Regions from separate parts of the Burkholderia sp. PvR073 genome, predicted to be linked through region 1. Evidence: riboswitches for the same ligand, from Rfam matches in the RefSeq annotation. Region 1 holds a riboswitch; the other holds the start of a gene.
What was found. A riboswitch is a leader RNA that binds a small molecule or an ion and turns the genes downstream of it on or off. The one in region 1 is predicted to bind manganese.
Positions count from the first base shown of each region.

Region 1 (7,322 bases):
GAGGCGCGCGGCGACTTGCGGGTTGATCGCGTCGAGCGCGAGCACCTGTTCGGCCCAGAACGCGTAGCCCGAACCGTCCGCCGCGTGGAATTGCGCCGGGTTCGCCGCGCAGAAGCTGAAGATCAGCGAGCGTGCGCGATTCGGGTTCTTCAGGTTGAACGCGGGGTGGGCCATCAGCTTGCGGACTTTCTCGAGCGTCGGCTGGGCGGACGTGCCGCGTTGCGCGGCCTGCATCGCGAACCACTTGTCGATCACGAGCGCTTCCTTCTCGAAGCGACGGTAGAAGTCGTCGAGCGCACGCGTGGCCGCGTCGTTCGCGCCCGAGGCCGCGGCGGACAGCAGCGCGCCGAGCGCGGCGGCGCGATCGGTCATGTTGTTCGCCGCGTCGTATTGCGCGGTCGCGATGCGCACGGCGTCGGCCGGATCCTCGAGCTCGGCGAGATACGCGAGCGCGAGGTTCTTCAGCGCGCGGCGGCCGGACGCTTCGGGCGTCGGCTCGTACGCGCCCGGCGTCTGGTGCTGCTCGTGCGCGGCGAGCCACTCGGCGCGCAGCGCGGTCGCGAGCTGGCGGCGCACGAACTGGCGTGCGCGATGCACGGCGGCCGGATCGGCTTCCGCCATCTGGTCGGCGAGATAGGTTTCCGACGGCAGCGTCAGCGCGAGTTCGCGGAACGCGGGCGACAGGTTTTCATCGGTCAGCACGCGGCGGAACGCGGCGACGAAGTTGCCGCCGAGCGTGAGCGGCTGGTTCGCGGCGGCGCGCGCGGCGAGCGTCAGCAGCGCGCGCGTCGCGAGGCGCTGGCCGGCTTCCCAGCGGTTGAACGGGTCGCTGTCGTGCGCGAGCAGGAACGCGAGATCGTCGTCGCTGTAGTCGTACTCGACGATCACCGGCGCCGAGAAATTGCGCAGCAGCGACGGCAGCGGCTGTTCCGGCACGTCGACGAACGTGAAGGTCTGCTCGGTGTCGGTGAAGTCGAGCACGCGCGTCGTGCCCGACGCGGCGGCTTCGCCGTCGAGACGCAGCGGCAGGTCGCGGCCGTCGCGGCCGATCAGGCCGATCGCGAACGGGATCAGCAGCGGCCCCTGTTGCGTCTCGCGCGCCGCCGGCGACGCATCGCCGTAGCCCTGCGCGAGCGTGACCGTGTAGCGGCGTGCGGCCGCGTCGTACGCGGTACGCACCGACACGCGCGGCGTGCCGGCCTGGCTGTACCAGCGCTCGAACTGCGCGAGATCGCGCCCGTTCGCGTCGGCCATCGCGTGACGGAAGTCGTCGCAGGTCACCGCGTGACCGTCGTGGCGCTTGAAGTACAGGTCCATCCCCTTGCGGAACCCGTCGCGGCCGAACAGCGTCTGGTACATCCGCACGACTTCCGAGCCTTTCTCGTAGACGGTCATCGTGTAGAAGTTGTTGATCTCGACGTAGCTTTCCGGACGCACCGGATGCGCCATCGGGCCCGCGTCCTCGGCGAACTGCAACTGGCGCAGCACGCGCACGTCCTCGATGCGCTTGACCGCGCGGGCCGCCGATGCGACGTCGTCGCCCGCTGCCATGTCGGCCGAGAACTCCTGATCGCGGAACACCGTCAGGCCTTCCTTCAGGCTCAGCTGGAACCAGTCGCGGCAGGTCACGCGGTTGCCGGTCCAGTTGTGGAAGTACTCGTGGCCGACCACCGACTCGATGTTCGCGAAGTCGGTGTCGGTCGCGGTCTCGGGGTTCGCCAGCACGTACTTCGTGTTGAAGATGTTGAGCCCCTTGTTCTCCATCGCGCCCATGTTGAAGTCACCGACCGCGACGATCATGAAGCGGTCGAGATCGAGCTCGAGACCGAAGCGCTTCTCGTCCCAGCGGATCGAGTGGATCAGCGAATCCATCGCGTGACGGGTCTTGTCGAGATCGGCCGGTTCGACCCACACCTGCAGCAGCTTTTCCTTGCCGGAGCCGGACGTGATCTTCTCCTCGATCGCGACGAGCTTGCCCGCGACGAGCGCGAACAGGTAGCTCGGCTTGCGGAACGGGTCTTCCCATTTCGCGAAGTGGCGGCCGTCGGGCAGCTCGCCCGAGTCGACCAGGTTGCCGTTCGACAGCAGCACCGGATAGGCGGCCTTGTCGGCGCGCAGCGTGACGGTGTAGGAGGCCATCACGTCGGGGCGGTCGAGGAAGTAGGTGATGCGGCGAAAGCCTTCGGCCTCGCACTGCGTGAAGAAGTTGCCGCTCGATACGTACAGGCCGGACAGCGTCGTGTTCTGGTCCGGCGCGCACGCGTTCTCGAGCGTGAGCTCGAACGCGTCGGGCACGTTTTCGACGGTCAGCCCGTGTTCGTGCGCACGCACCGCACCGTACGGCGCGCCGTCGAGCTGCGCGCCGAGGAATTCGAGCGCTTCGCCCATCAGCTCCAGATGCGGGGTGGGCGCCGCGTCCGGATTGCGGCGCACGCGCATCGTATTCCTGACGATCGTACGGGCCGGCGCGAGATCGAATTCGAGTGCGACGGAATCGATGAGGAAGGCCGGCGGCGTGTAGTCGGCGCGGCGGATCACGGTGGAGGAGGCGTTGTCGGACATGGTCGTCGAGATCGGTGGGGTGGGGATCGGGCCCGCAGCGCGGACCGGGCGAACCGGGCCATTGTACAAAGGCTTGCGGCCGCGTGCCGCAGCGAACTTTTTACCGGTTCGGGCAGTCCGCGTATTATCGGCATCCCGTGCGGTTCGCGCGGTGCGACGTACGGATGACGGATCGACGAGGATCGACATGAAACGCGAATGGATTCAACGCGGTGCGGGCTGGGCGGCGGTGCTGTGCGTGGCGCTGCTGACGGGCTGCACCAGCTACGTGACGACGCAGGTCACGGCCTTCTCCGACTGGAGCGGCAGCGACGCGACACGCACTTACGCCTTCACGCGCACCGATGCGCAGAAACACAGCATCGAGCAGTCGACCTACGAGCCGATCGTCGCGAACGAGTTGTCCGCGTACGCATTCCGGCAGGTGCCGGCCGCGCAGGCGCGCTATCTGGTCGGGCTGACCTACGGGGTCGGCAGCGATGTGGTGACGGTGCCGCAGCCGGTCTACTACGACCCGTGGTTCGCGGGGCCGGGGCCGTACTGGCGGGGCGGGCCGTGGGGCCCGTGGGGGCCCTGGGGGCCGATGCCGGCAGGTTATGTCGCGCAGACCTACCAGGTGTTCGACTACACGCTCGGCATCCGGATCACCGAGCGCGCGACCGGCAAGGAGGTCTACAACGTGACCGCGCGCACCACCGGCGACAACGGTGCGCTGCTGTATGCGATGCCGTTCCTCGCGCGCAGCGCGCTCGCCGATTTCCCGTTGGCGAACGGCGCGATCCGTACGGTGCGGCTGCCGGTCGACAAGCGCGGCGGGCCCGCGGCGGCGCCGGCCGCCAACGAGCGTGCGGTGCCGGCCGTGCCGGCCTCGGGTGCGGCGCTCGCGAAGTAACGCGCTGTCGACACCGGCGCGGCCGCCCGGCCGCGCCACCTGCCTGCGTGCGTTGTGTGCGTCAGACCCCGACGCCCAGCAACGCCAGCGCGCCCAGCACGATGAACAGCACGGCCGCGATGCCGTGCACCAGCTTCGTCGGCAGGCGGTGCGCGAAACGGTCGCCCAGCAGGATCGCGGGCACGTTCGCGAGCATCATCCCGAAGGTCGTGCCGGCCACCACGCCGATGTAATCCTGGAAGCGCGCGGCGAGCGCGACGGTCGCGATCTGCGTCTTGTCACCCATTTCCGCGAGGAAGAACGCGACGAGCGTCGCGCCGAACACGCCGAGCCGCGAGCGGGTCGCATTGGCTTCGTCGGCATCGAGCTTGTCCGGCACGAGGATCCACAATCCCATCGCGATGAACGAGAACGCGAGCGCCCAGCGCATGATCGACGGCGTGACGAGTATGCCGAGCCACTCGCCGAACGCACCGGCGAAGCCGTGGTTCACGAGCGTCGCGACGAGCACGCCGAGAATGATCGGCACGGGCTTGCGATAGCGCGCGGCCAGCACGAGGGACAGCAGTTGGGTCTTGTCGCCGATTTCAGCGAGGGCGACGGCGCCGGTGGAGATCAGGAAGGCTTGAGACACGTATGGGGTTCCACGGGCCGATGTTGTGCGTGCGAGCGACGATCCGCCGCGCGCCGGGCCCTGATGCGGCGCGCAGTGAACCATCGGTCTCGCCAGGCCTTGGTGGCTGCGTCCGCCATGGCCGCATGGCCAAGTCTGTTGACGGACGCCTCCGTCACGATGCGCGCCGGGAGCGCGGGACATCGAGCGGAGCGGCTACTCCCCAATGAGGGGCGAATTCTAGCACGGCGGGTGCGGCGGGCGGAGCGAATCCGGCGGCTCCGGCATGCGCCGTAGCGCACGCCGGAGCAGGAGGGGAGCGGGCAAACGCGCGCGCGTTACGCGGCGGCGGCGCGGCGTGCGGCACCGCGCTCGTGCACGAGCCGGCCGGCCGCGTACGTGCGATACACGGCGCGGTCGTCGCCGAGCAGCGCGAACGCGAACAGCAGCTCCTCGAGCGAATCCGCGCGCTTCGTGCGGCGCGCGAGCAGCGGCGTGGCCTGCGGGTCGAGCACGATGAAGTCGGCTTCGGTGCGCGGCGCGAGCGTGCCGACCGTGTCGGCGAGATCGAGCGCCTGCGCGGCGCCGGCCGTGGCGAGCCAGAACATCCGCGTCGCACTCAGGTGGTGGCCCGACAGCCGCGCGACCTTGTGCGCCTCGTTCATCGTCTGCAGCATCGAGAACGACGTACCGCCGCCGACGTCGGTCGCGAGCGTGACCGGCACGCCGTATTCGCCGGCCTTGTCGAAGTCGAACAGTCCGCTGCCGAGAAAGAAGTTCGACGTCGGGCAGTGCGCGACGACGGTGCGCGTCTCGGCCATCCGGCGGCGGTCCTCGTCGTCGAGGTGAATGCAGTGGCCGTACACCGCGCGCGGCCGCAGCAGCCCGTAGCGATCATAGATGTCGAGATAGCTGCGGTGGCCGGGGAACAGCTCCGCGACCCATTTCACTTCATCGACGTTTTCCGCGACGTGGCTCTGCACGAACACGTCCGGATGGCGGCGCGCGAGTTCGCTGCACGCCTCGAGCTGCGCCTCGGTGGACGTCGGCGCGAAGCGCGGCGTGAGCGCGTACAGCTGGCGGCCGTTGCCGTGCCAGCGGTCGATCAGCTCGGCGCTGTCGTCATAGCCCGATTGCGCGGTGTCGCGCAGGAACTCGGGGCAGTTGCGGTCCATCAACACCTTGCCCGCGATCATCCGCAGGTCGCGTGCCTCGCTCGCCGCGAACAGCGCGTCGGCCGACTGCTTGTGCACGGTGCAGTAGACGAGCGCGCTCGTCGTGCCGCAGGCGAGCAGTTCGTCGACGAAGAAGTCGGCGACCTCGCGCGCATGCTCCGGATCGCCGAACCGACGCTCGGTCGGGAACGTGTACTTGTCGAGCCACGGCAGCAGGCCGGGGGCCGGCGACGCGATCATGTCCGTCTGCGGATAGTGGATGTGCGTGTCGATGAAGCCGGGCACGATCAGCTTGTCGCGCAGGTCGTGGACGATCGCGTCGCGCGCGAGCGTCGCGGCGAGCCGCGCATACGGGCCGACCGCGACGACCTTGCCGTCGTCGACGATCAGGAGGCCGTCGGTCTCGTGGTTCGCGGCCTGGCTCGACTGCGCCGGGTCGCCGTTGAAGGTCAGCAGCTGGGAACGGAAAGCGGTTTGCGTCATGACGAATGGTCCTGCATCAAGGTAAGGCGAACAGAAGAAAACGGTCGGTGCCGCGCGGGCGACGGCCTGAAGGGCGCGGCCCGTGCATGCGCGATGCGGCGACGCGAGCAGGCGGGGGCGCCGCGGACTGTGCGCGCGCACGCGAGCGTCGCGGCCGTCATCGCGGGGTTGCCGGCGGACAGCGCCGCGATCGCGACGGGCGCGGCGGCGAGCGGCATGACGCGCCGCAACGACAGGCTTCGGTGCACGACGACGCGCAACGCCGTCGCCGCGCGAGCGACGGGCGCGATGCCGGCATGCAGGTGCCGCGCACGCATGCGGCCGGCGCGGCGCAGGGCCGAGCCGGTCGTCGCGAAGCGGATGTCGTCGCGGTGTTTCATCTGTCTAGCGAACCTCGATGCCGGCAATCACGCGGCCTGCCAGTACGAATCGAGACGCGCGATCAGCGCATCGCGCTCTGCCGCGTCGACGAACGATGCCTCGAAGCCATTGCGGATCACGGCGTGCACTTCGGCGTCCGTCAGCTGCAGCCCGTCGACCGTCGCGAAGTAGTTGTCGTTGACGTAGCCGCCGAAGTAGGCCGGATCGTCGGAGTTGATCGTTACCGCGACGCCGCGATCGAGCAGCGCCTTCAGCGTGTGCTTCGCCATGTCGTCGAATACGCACAGCTTCAGGTTCGACAGCGGGCACACGGTCAGCGCCACGCGCGTGCGCGCGAGGCGTTCGACGAGCGCCGCGTCCTCGATGCTGCGCACGCCGTGGTCGATCCGGTCGACCTTCAGCACGTCGAGCGCTTCGTGGATGTAGGCGGGCGGGCCTTCCTCGCCCGCATGCGCGACGAGCTTCAGCCCGAGCGCACGCGCCTTCTCGAACACGCGCGCGAACTTCGCCGGCGGATGGCCGAGCTCGGACGAGTCGAGGCCGACGCCGATCAGCCGGTGGCGATAGCGTTCGAACAGCGGCCGCGCGGATTCGAACGTCGCGAGCGCGTCATCTTCGGACAGGTGGCGCAGGAAACACAGGATCAGCTTGCTCGACAGCCCGCGTTGCTCGGCATCGGCGAGCGCGCGGTCGATGCCGGCCACCACCGTTTCGATCGGCACGCCGCGTTCGGTGTGCGTCTGCGGGTCGAAGAACAGTTCGGTGTGGACGACGTTGTCGGCGAGCGCGCGTTCGCAGTACGCGGCCGTCATGTCGTAGAAATCCTGCTCCGTCAGCAGCACGCTCGCGCCTGCGTAATAGATGTCGAGGAACGACTGCAGGTCGGTGAACGCGTAAGCGGCGCGCAGCGCGTCGATCGACTCGTACGCGAGCTTCACGCCGTTGCGTTGCGCGAGCGCGAAAATCAGTTCCGGCTCGAGCGAGCCTTCGATATGGATGTGCAGTTCCGCTTTCGGTGCACGGGCAATCTTGTCCTTGAATGTCGGGGTCATGGCGTTGTTCTTGGTCGGTCAGAATGTAGGGGAAGCCTGCGCGGGTGCGTTCGCCTCGACGGCCTGCAGCAACTGCGCGGCCACCGAGATCGCGATGACTTCGGGCGCCTTGTCGATGATGCCTTCGACGCCGATCGGGCAGTGCATCCGCGCGACCTGGGCCG
Region 1 is NZ_JBSRXO010000005.1:380,052-387,373, reverse strand. It holds gene pepN (aminopeptidase N) at 1-2,562, opposite strand, end outside; gene ACVK00_RS18485 (DUF4136 domain-containing protein) at 2,750-3,454, shown strand; gene ACVK00_RS18480 (TMEM165/GDT1 family protein) at 3,516-4,088, opposite strand; yybP-ykoY riboswitch at 4,167-4,304, opposite strand; gene guaD (guanine deaminase) at 4,406-5,725, opposite strand; gene ACVK00_RS18470 (hypothetical protein) at 5,722-6,132, opposite strand; gene ACVK00_RS18465 (adenosine deaminase) at 6,133-7,158, opposite strand; gene xdhC (xanthine dehydrogenase accessory protein XdhC) at 7,177-7,322, opposite strand, start outside.

Region 2 (7,322 bases), on a different contig from region 1:
CACGGCCTGCTGATGCGCCTTCGCCTGCTGGGCGACCGCGTCAGCATGGAACGCCTGTTCGCGTGCGTAGTCGAGCCGGCTGAAGTTGCCGGCCTGGCGCATGCGCAGCGCGAGCTCGGCGGCGGCGCTCGCGGCGTCGCGCACCTGCTGCGCATAGTTGGCGGCCTGTTCGGCGGCGACGGCCTCGACATACGCGCGGCGCGCGTCGGCCGCGACCTTCAGCATCGCGTCGGCCGTCTCGAGCTTGGTCTGCTCGAAGCGGCGGCGTTCGATGTTCGTCGCGAGCGGCAGGGTCAGCAGCGCGAATACGTTGGCCGAGAACGTGCGGCCGAGGCTCAGCTCGCCGTCGCCGGCCCGCGTGCGGCTGAACGAGAAGCGCGGGTTCGGCAGCCGGCCGGCCTGCACGAGATCGGCCTCCGACAGCCCGAGCGCCGCGTACGACGCCTGCAGGCCGCGGTTGTTCAGCAGCGCGAGCTGCACCGCGTCGTCCATCGACAGCGGTTTCGCGAGCAGTTCCTTCGTCCGCGCGTCGACGGCGTCGCGGTCGACGTCGGTCCTGACGATGACGGCGTCTCTCCCGATGCGCTCCGATGCGGCGGACGACACGGCGTCGAAGCCGCCGTCCTTCGAGAACGTCGTACAGCCGGCGAGGAAGGCAAGCACGAGCGCGGTCGCGCCGATTCGCGGTGACATCGCAAGTCTCGTCATTGCGCGGCGTCTCCGTGCATCGAATGAGCCGCGCCGCCCGCCGTGTTTTCAGGCTTCGCGCTTCCAGGCTTCGCGTGTCCGGTCGCGTGCCCCTTCGCGGGCCGCTCCGTCACGTCGCGGTTCAGTTGTTTCCAGCCCGGGCCTGCATCGTCCCGATACGGCACGTAGCCGTCAAACGCGGACGGCACGGTGACGTCCTGCACCGGCGCGGCGGCATCGGCCGGATCGGGACGCGGGGTTTGCGCAGGCGCGAGCGACGGCACGAGGGCCGCCGCGCCAAGCAGCGCCGCAGTGATCAATCGCATGGGTGTTTCTCGTCGTGAGCCGTGCGACGGGCGTCGATTGACCGCCGGCACGGTTTGCGGATCGCGACCGGTCGGCCGCGGACAAGGACAAGGACTAGACGGGAAGCCGGCGCGGCGGCCGCTCGATGCCGCCGGTCAGGAACGACACGACGACCGGCGACGGCGCGAAAGAAACGATCGCGATACCGATGCCCGACGCCACGGACACCGCGGAAGCATCGGCCATGCCGGTGCCGAAGCAGCAGGCTCCGCACGACGAACACGACGATGCATGCCGCGCGTGGTCTTCATGCGCATGCTCGCCACCCTGCGCGCTCGGCATCGCACGCGCCGCGGCCGGGTGATCGGCGCTCGCACCATCCTCCGCATGCGGCGCGACAGCGCCCGCGCACTGCATCGACACGGTCGCGAACGACTGGATCGGCAGGCTCAGCGCCAGCAGCACGACGAGGATGAATTTGCGCCAGTACGACATGGATGCGGAATCAGGCAGGCTACGACCGGATGAACGGGAGCAACACCGCGACGGCGCGCTCCGGACACAAGACGGTCGCAGCTTATCGCCGCCGGCGTGACCACGACATGGCCGAAACATGACCGGTTTTTCATGAAGCGCGGGCGCTGCATCGCAAGCCTGCTTCATGACAATTCCGTCATTCGCCGGTCATCTTTCGCGCACGCGCGGCGCCCTAAGCTCACGCGTTACACTGACCGGCTGGAATCACGGATGAATCACGAACGGCCTGCTCCACCATGCGGATACTGATAGTCGAAGACGAACCCAAGATGGCGTCCTACCTGCGCAAGGGGCTGGCGGAGGCGAGCTATACGGTCGACGTGGCCGAGAACGGCAAGGACGGGCTGTTCCTCGCGCTGCACGAGGATTTCGATCTCGTCGTGCTCGACGTGATGCTGCCCGAGCTGGACGGCTTCGAGGTGCTCCGGCGGCTGCGCGCGCAGAAGCAGACGCCGGTCCTGCTCCTGACGGCGCGCGACGCGATCGAGGACAAGGTCACGGGGCTCGAACTGGGCGCCGACGACTACCTGCTCAAGCCGTTCGCGTATGCGGAGTTCCTTGCCCGCATCCGTTCACTGTTGCGGCGTGCGCCGCGCAATGCGCGCGACCTCCTGCAGGTCGCCGATCTCGAGGTCGACCTGATCAAGCGCCGGGTACGGCGCGCGGACAACCGCATCGACCTGACCGCGCAGGAATTCGCGCTGCTGCAACTGCTCGCGGAACGCGAAGGCGAGGTGCTGACGCGCACCTTCATCACGTCGCAGATCTGGGACATGAATTTCGACAGCGACACGAACGTCGTCGATGCGGCGATCAAGCGCCTGCGCGCGAAGATCGACAACGCCTACGAGAAGAAGCTGATCCACACGATCCGCGGCATGGGCTACGTGCTCGAGGATCGCTCATGACCGGCGGCCCCGCGCCGTATTCGCTGCTCCGGCGCCTGACGCTCGCGTTCGCCGCCGTCGCCGCGCTCGTGTTCGCGCTGACCGGCGCTTACCTGTATCGCTCGCTGTCCGCCGAGCTGACCCGGCGCGACGACATCGAGATCGCCGGCAAGCTCAACCAGTTCCTGCAGCTCGCGCGGGCGAGCGGTTCGACGGCGGCGTTGCGCGCCGATCCGGCCGTCTTCCATGAAGTGCTGCTGTCGCATCCGGGCGTCTATCTCGGCATCTACGACGCCGCGAACCGTCCGCTCGTCGAACACACCGACGAAGCCGGCAACACGCTCGCGTCGGTGATCGCGCGGCCGCGGCCGGCCGACGCAGCGGCCGCCAGCCCGTTCACCTGCGCGCCGCCCGGCATCGGCACGTCGCGCTGCGTGCGTGCGCGCGCCACGCTGCCGTCGGGCGAAACCATCCAGGTCGCGCTGGCGCGCACGGCGACCGATCGCCAGTCGCTGCTGGAAAGCTATCGCGTCGACATCTGGCTCGCGGCCGCCCTCGGCGCGCTGCTGGTCGGCGCGCTCGGCTACGCGGTCGCGTCCCGCGGCCTGCGCCCGGTCGAGAGCCTCGGCCGGCAGACCTCGCGCATCGAGGCACACAACCTGAACGCGCGTCTCGATGCGCGCGGCGGTCCGGTCGAGTTGCACGAGCTGGCCACGTCGGTCAACCGGATGCTCGACCGGCTCGAGCGCGCGTTCGTGCGGCTGTCGCAGTTCTCGTCCGACCTCGCGCACGACATGCGCACGCCGCTCGCGAACATGATCAGCTCGTCGCAGGTCACGCTGTCGCGCGCCCGCACCACCGAGGAATACGAAGCGCTGATCGATTCGAACATCGAGGAGTGCGAACGGTTGCAGCGGATGATCGAGAACATGCTGTTTCTCGCGCGCACCGACAATGCACGGCAGCACCTGAAGACCGTCGAACTCGATGCGGGCGCCGAGCTGCGCCGGCTCGCGTCGTATTTCCAGGCGCTGGCCGACGAGGCCGGCGTGCACCTCGCCGTGCAGGGCGAAGCGCCGGTCGTCGCCGACGCGACGCTGTTCCGGCGCGCCGTCAGCAATCTCGCGTCGAACGCGCTCGAACACGCGCAAGCCGGGTCGACCATCGAGCTGACCGTATCGACCCGGCCCGGCTATGCGGTCGTCGAAGTCACGAACCGCGGCGCGGCAATTCCGCCCGAGCAGATCGAGCGGATCTTCGAGCGCTTCTACCGGATCGATTCGTCGCGGCACGGCGCGGCGCGCAACGCCGGGCTCGGGCTTGCGATCGTCAAGTCGATCATCGAGCTGCACCGCGGCAAGGTCGAGGTCGAGAGCCGCGACGGACGCACGACGTTCGCACTGTATTTCCCGGCCCGCGCTGCGTGACACGCGCGTGACGCCCGCGCACGCCGATTGCTTCCCGATACGGCATGCGCATCCGCTGTCGCTCGACTTGTCTTCCCGAATGAAAGGGTATGACCGCACAAGCTTGCCGAAAGCGGCCGGCTCGGCTAGACTGCCCTTCGTCTTTGGGGAGTAGCCTGCTTTCCATCCCCCGGAAAGCGAACACGTCAACACACTCGGCCTGCGGCCGTGGCGCGTTCGGCCGAATCGGTCTGGCGAGACCATCGACGCATCGCGCCGTTCCTGGTCGGACGTCGGCAGATGCGTCATGGTTCGTCCACGTCCGACCACGGAGTCCCCATGTTCCTCGTTGCCTATCCTTCGCGTTTCATCAGTTCCATGACCGCCTGCATGCCTGCCTGCGGAGGTGCCGCATGACGTTGATGCTCGTCGAACTGGCGTTCATGCTGATCGTCATCCTGGTCGCCGCCGAGTTCTTCACGAATGCGCTCGAACATCTCGGTGAACGGCTGAAGATTTCCGAAGGCGTCACCGGTTCGCTGTTCGCAGCCGTCGGCACCGCGCTGCCCGAAACGATGGTGCCGCTGCTCGCGCTCGCGGGCGGCACGTCGAATGCGGCCGTGAACGAGGAAATCGGCGTCGGCGCGATTCTCGGCGCGCCGCTGATGCTCGCGACGCTGACGACCTTCCTGATGACGATCGCCGTAATCCGCTCGCGCGGCCTGACCGGCACGATCAAGCCCGAGCGGACCGGCTTCGTGCGCGACCTGAACTACTTCATCGCCGCGTTCGCGCTCGCCACCGTCGCGATGTTCGTCCCGCATCACGTGTGGGGCGTCCGCGCGCTGCTCGCCGCGATGCTGGTCGGCATCTACGTGCTGTATGTCGTGATGACGTTCCGCGCGTCGACGCAGCTCGTCGATGCCGGGCACGGCACCGAAGCGCCGCACGCAATGTTCCTGTCGCGCGTCGGGCTGCCGACCAACCTCGCGACCATCGCGCTGCAGCTCGCGATCGGCGTCGCGCTGCTCGTCGGCGGTGCGAAGGGCTTCATTCATGGCGTCGAGGGCGTATCGCAGTTGCTCGGCATCTCCGCGCTGCTGCTGTCGCTGATCATCGTGCCGATCGCAACGGAGTTGCCCGAGAAGGTCAACAGCGTGCTGTGGATCCGCCGCAAGAAAGACACGCTCGCGTTCGGCAACATCACCGGCGCGATGGTGTTCCAGGGCACGCTGCTGCCGGCGATCGGCATCATGCTGACGCCGTGGGAGCCGCGCCCCGAAGTGCTGACCGGCGTGATCATCACGCTCGCGGCGGCGGCCTGGCTGCGCGTCAATGCCCGCGCGCACGGGCTCGCGATCTGGGCGTTGCTCGCGAACGGGGCCGGTTACGTCGGCTATCTGTTCGTGACGCTGACGCGCTGAGTCCGCCGGCCGCGCCGGTGACGACCTGCGCGCCGAGGCCCGCTTCGCGCAACACGATGCGGATGCGCACGCTCGGCGGCCGCTGCTCGTGTCGTATCTGCTCGACAGGGCGAAGCGCTTCGGCGCCCCGCCCCGATAACCCCACATCGAGAGAACCATCATGGAACTACACGCCACCGTCGGCGCGGCCACGTCCGACATCGACGACGATGAAAGCTGCGCGAACATCTATTGCCACGACGCGGAGCAAAACTATTGCTTCTCGTTGCTGCGCTTTCCGGAGGAAACGACGATCGAGGTGATGGTGCTCGACCAGCTCACCGCGCACGTGAACGATCTGTCGGTTCACCTCACGGGCGACACGATCGACGTCGAGCTCGACGCACGTACCGCCGCGCGTCTCGACGGCAATACGCATTACGTGATCCATCTCGCGCCCGGCGAACACGATCCCGTCGCGCTGCGTGCCGCGCTGAAGGAAATCTTCGACGGCAAGAGCGGGTATCGCGACGACAGCGCAAGCGCGTAAGCCGGCCGGCTCGACACACCATCCCGCCCACGCGTTCGCACTCCGCTCATGACACGCCCCTCGCGATTCCAACCGCTCCTCCGCCGCTGCGCGCTGCTGATCGCGTGCTGCGCGTCGGCTGCCGCCGCGCATGCGGCCAAACCGCTGCTCACGTTCAAGGTCGACGACGCCGTCACGGCACGTGTCGAACACGCCGACGGCGCGCGCATCACGATCCGCTTCCTGCCGAGCGGAAAAACGCAGGTGCTCGACGTCGGCATCTCCGACGAGGAAGGCCACTACCGGCTTGCGTCCGACGACTATAACTTCGACGGCCACCGCGATCTCGCCGTCTATGCGCCGCTCGGGATGGTCAACGAGCTCTCCGGCATCTTCCTGTACGACGCCGCGCATCAGCGGTTCGAGCCGCTGAGCCTGCCGGCGGCCAGCATGCCGCACGGCAACTGCGACGACCTGATCAACGTCCAGGCGAAGCCGAACGAGCGCACGCTGTACAGCTCGTGCCGGGGCGGGCCGATCTGGTACACCGACGCCTACCGCTTCGACGGCAACGGCCGGATGTATCTCCATCAGTCCAGCGACGCGATTCCGGACGATCTGCACGACCTGTTCGACGGCGACTCGGGCCCGCCGTCGATGCTGCTGACCTATGACGCACACGGCAAGCGCGTCTCGCGCCGCCCCGACGCATACGGCGGCGGCAAGGTCACGTTCAAGGTGCGCCCGGCGCGCCTGCCGTTACACGACGCGATGAACGACGCGCCGACGCGCCGCTATGTCGTCGCCGGCGATACGCTCGAACTGATCGACGCCAGCGCCGACTTCCAGTGGCTGAAGGTGCTGTATCGCAATCCGCATGGCGGCAGTTCGCAGGGCTGGGTCAGCGCGAAGGAAGCGACCGGCAACTGAGCCACGATGCGGTGCCGGCGTTCTCCGCGCGCGCACCGCCCTTTCCCACATACTGAGCGCATCACATCCCATTAATAGGGATGCCTGTTCAAATGTTGACGCGCTTCGCTCCACGGCCCTAACGTTCGCCCAATGCCATTGGATCCGGCCGCACCACCACGCGGGTGCCGGCCGGCACAGAACACAGGAGACGACCGTGGCCCAATCCGCGTCACGCACGCATGCCAACCCGTCGGCGCACACGCGCGCCGACACCGCAGCCGACACCGCCCACGATTCCGCAGCCCGCGCGTCCGCGCCCGCAGCCGCCACCTTCACCGCGCCGCCGAGCCGCAAGCGCCTGATCATCCTTGCGCTGCTGTTCGTCACGGTGGTGATCAACTATCTCGACCGCAGCAACCTGTCGATCGCCGCGCCCGCGCTGTTCAAGGAACTGAACATCGACCCGGTTCGCGCGGGCCTCGTGTTTTCCGCGTTCGGCTGGACCTATGCGCTGATGCAGATCCCTGGCGGCTGGCTCGTCGACAAGGTGTCGCCGCGCGTGCTGTATGCGGGCGCGCTCGCGCTGTGGTCGGCCGCGACGCTGCTGCTCGGCTTCTCCGGTTCGTTCGTCGGGCTGGTCGTGCTGCGGCTCGCG
Region 2 is NZ_JBSRXO010000001.1:929,486-936,807, forward strand. It holds gene ACVK00_RS04105 (TolC family protein) at 1-708, opposite strand, end outside; gene ACVK00_RS04110 (hypothetical protein) at 705-1,013, opposite strand; gene ACVK00_RS04115 (hypothetical protein) at 1,108-1,488, opposite strand; gene ACVK00_RS04120 (heavy metal response regulator transcription factor) at 1,767-2,438, shown strand; gene ACVK00_RS04125 (heavy metal sensor histidine kinase) at 2,435-3,844, shown strand; yybP-ykoY riboswitch at 3,978-4,154, shown strand; gene ACVK00_RS04130 (sodium:calcium antiporter) at 4,237-5,247, shown strand; gene ACVK00_RS04135 (hypothetical protein) at 5,408-5,776, shown strand; gene ACVK00_RS04140 (XAC2610-related protein) at 5,825-6,685, shown strand; gene ACVK00_RS04145 (MFS transporter) at 6,882-7,322, shown strand, end outside.
Region 2: it holds a riboswitch for manganese, as region 1 does, so the genes downstream of both, ACVK00_RS04130 (sodium:calcium antiporter) here and ACVK00_RS18480 (TMEM165/GDT1 family protein) in region 1, are expected to answer to the same signal.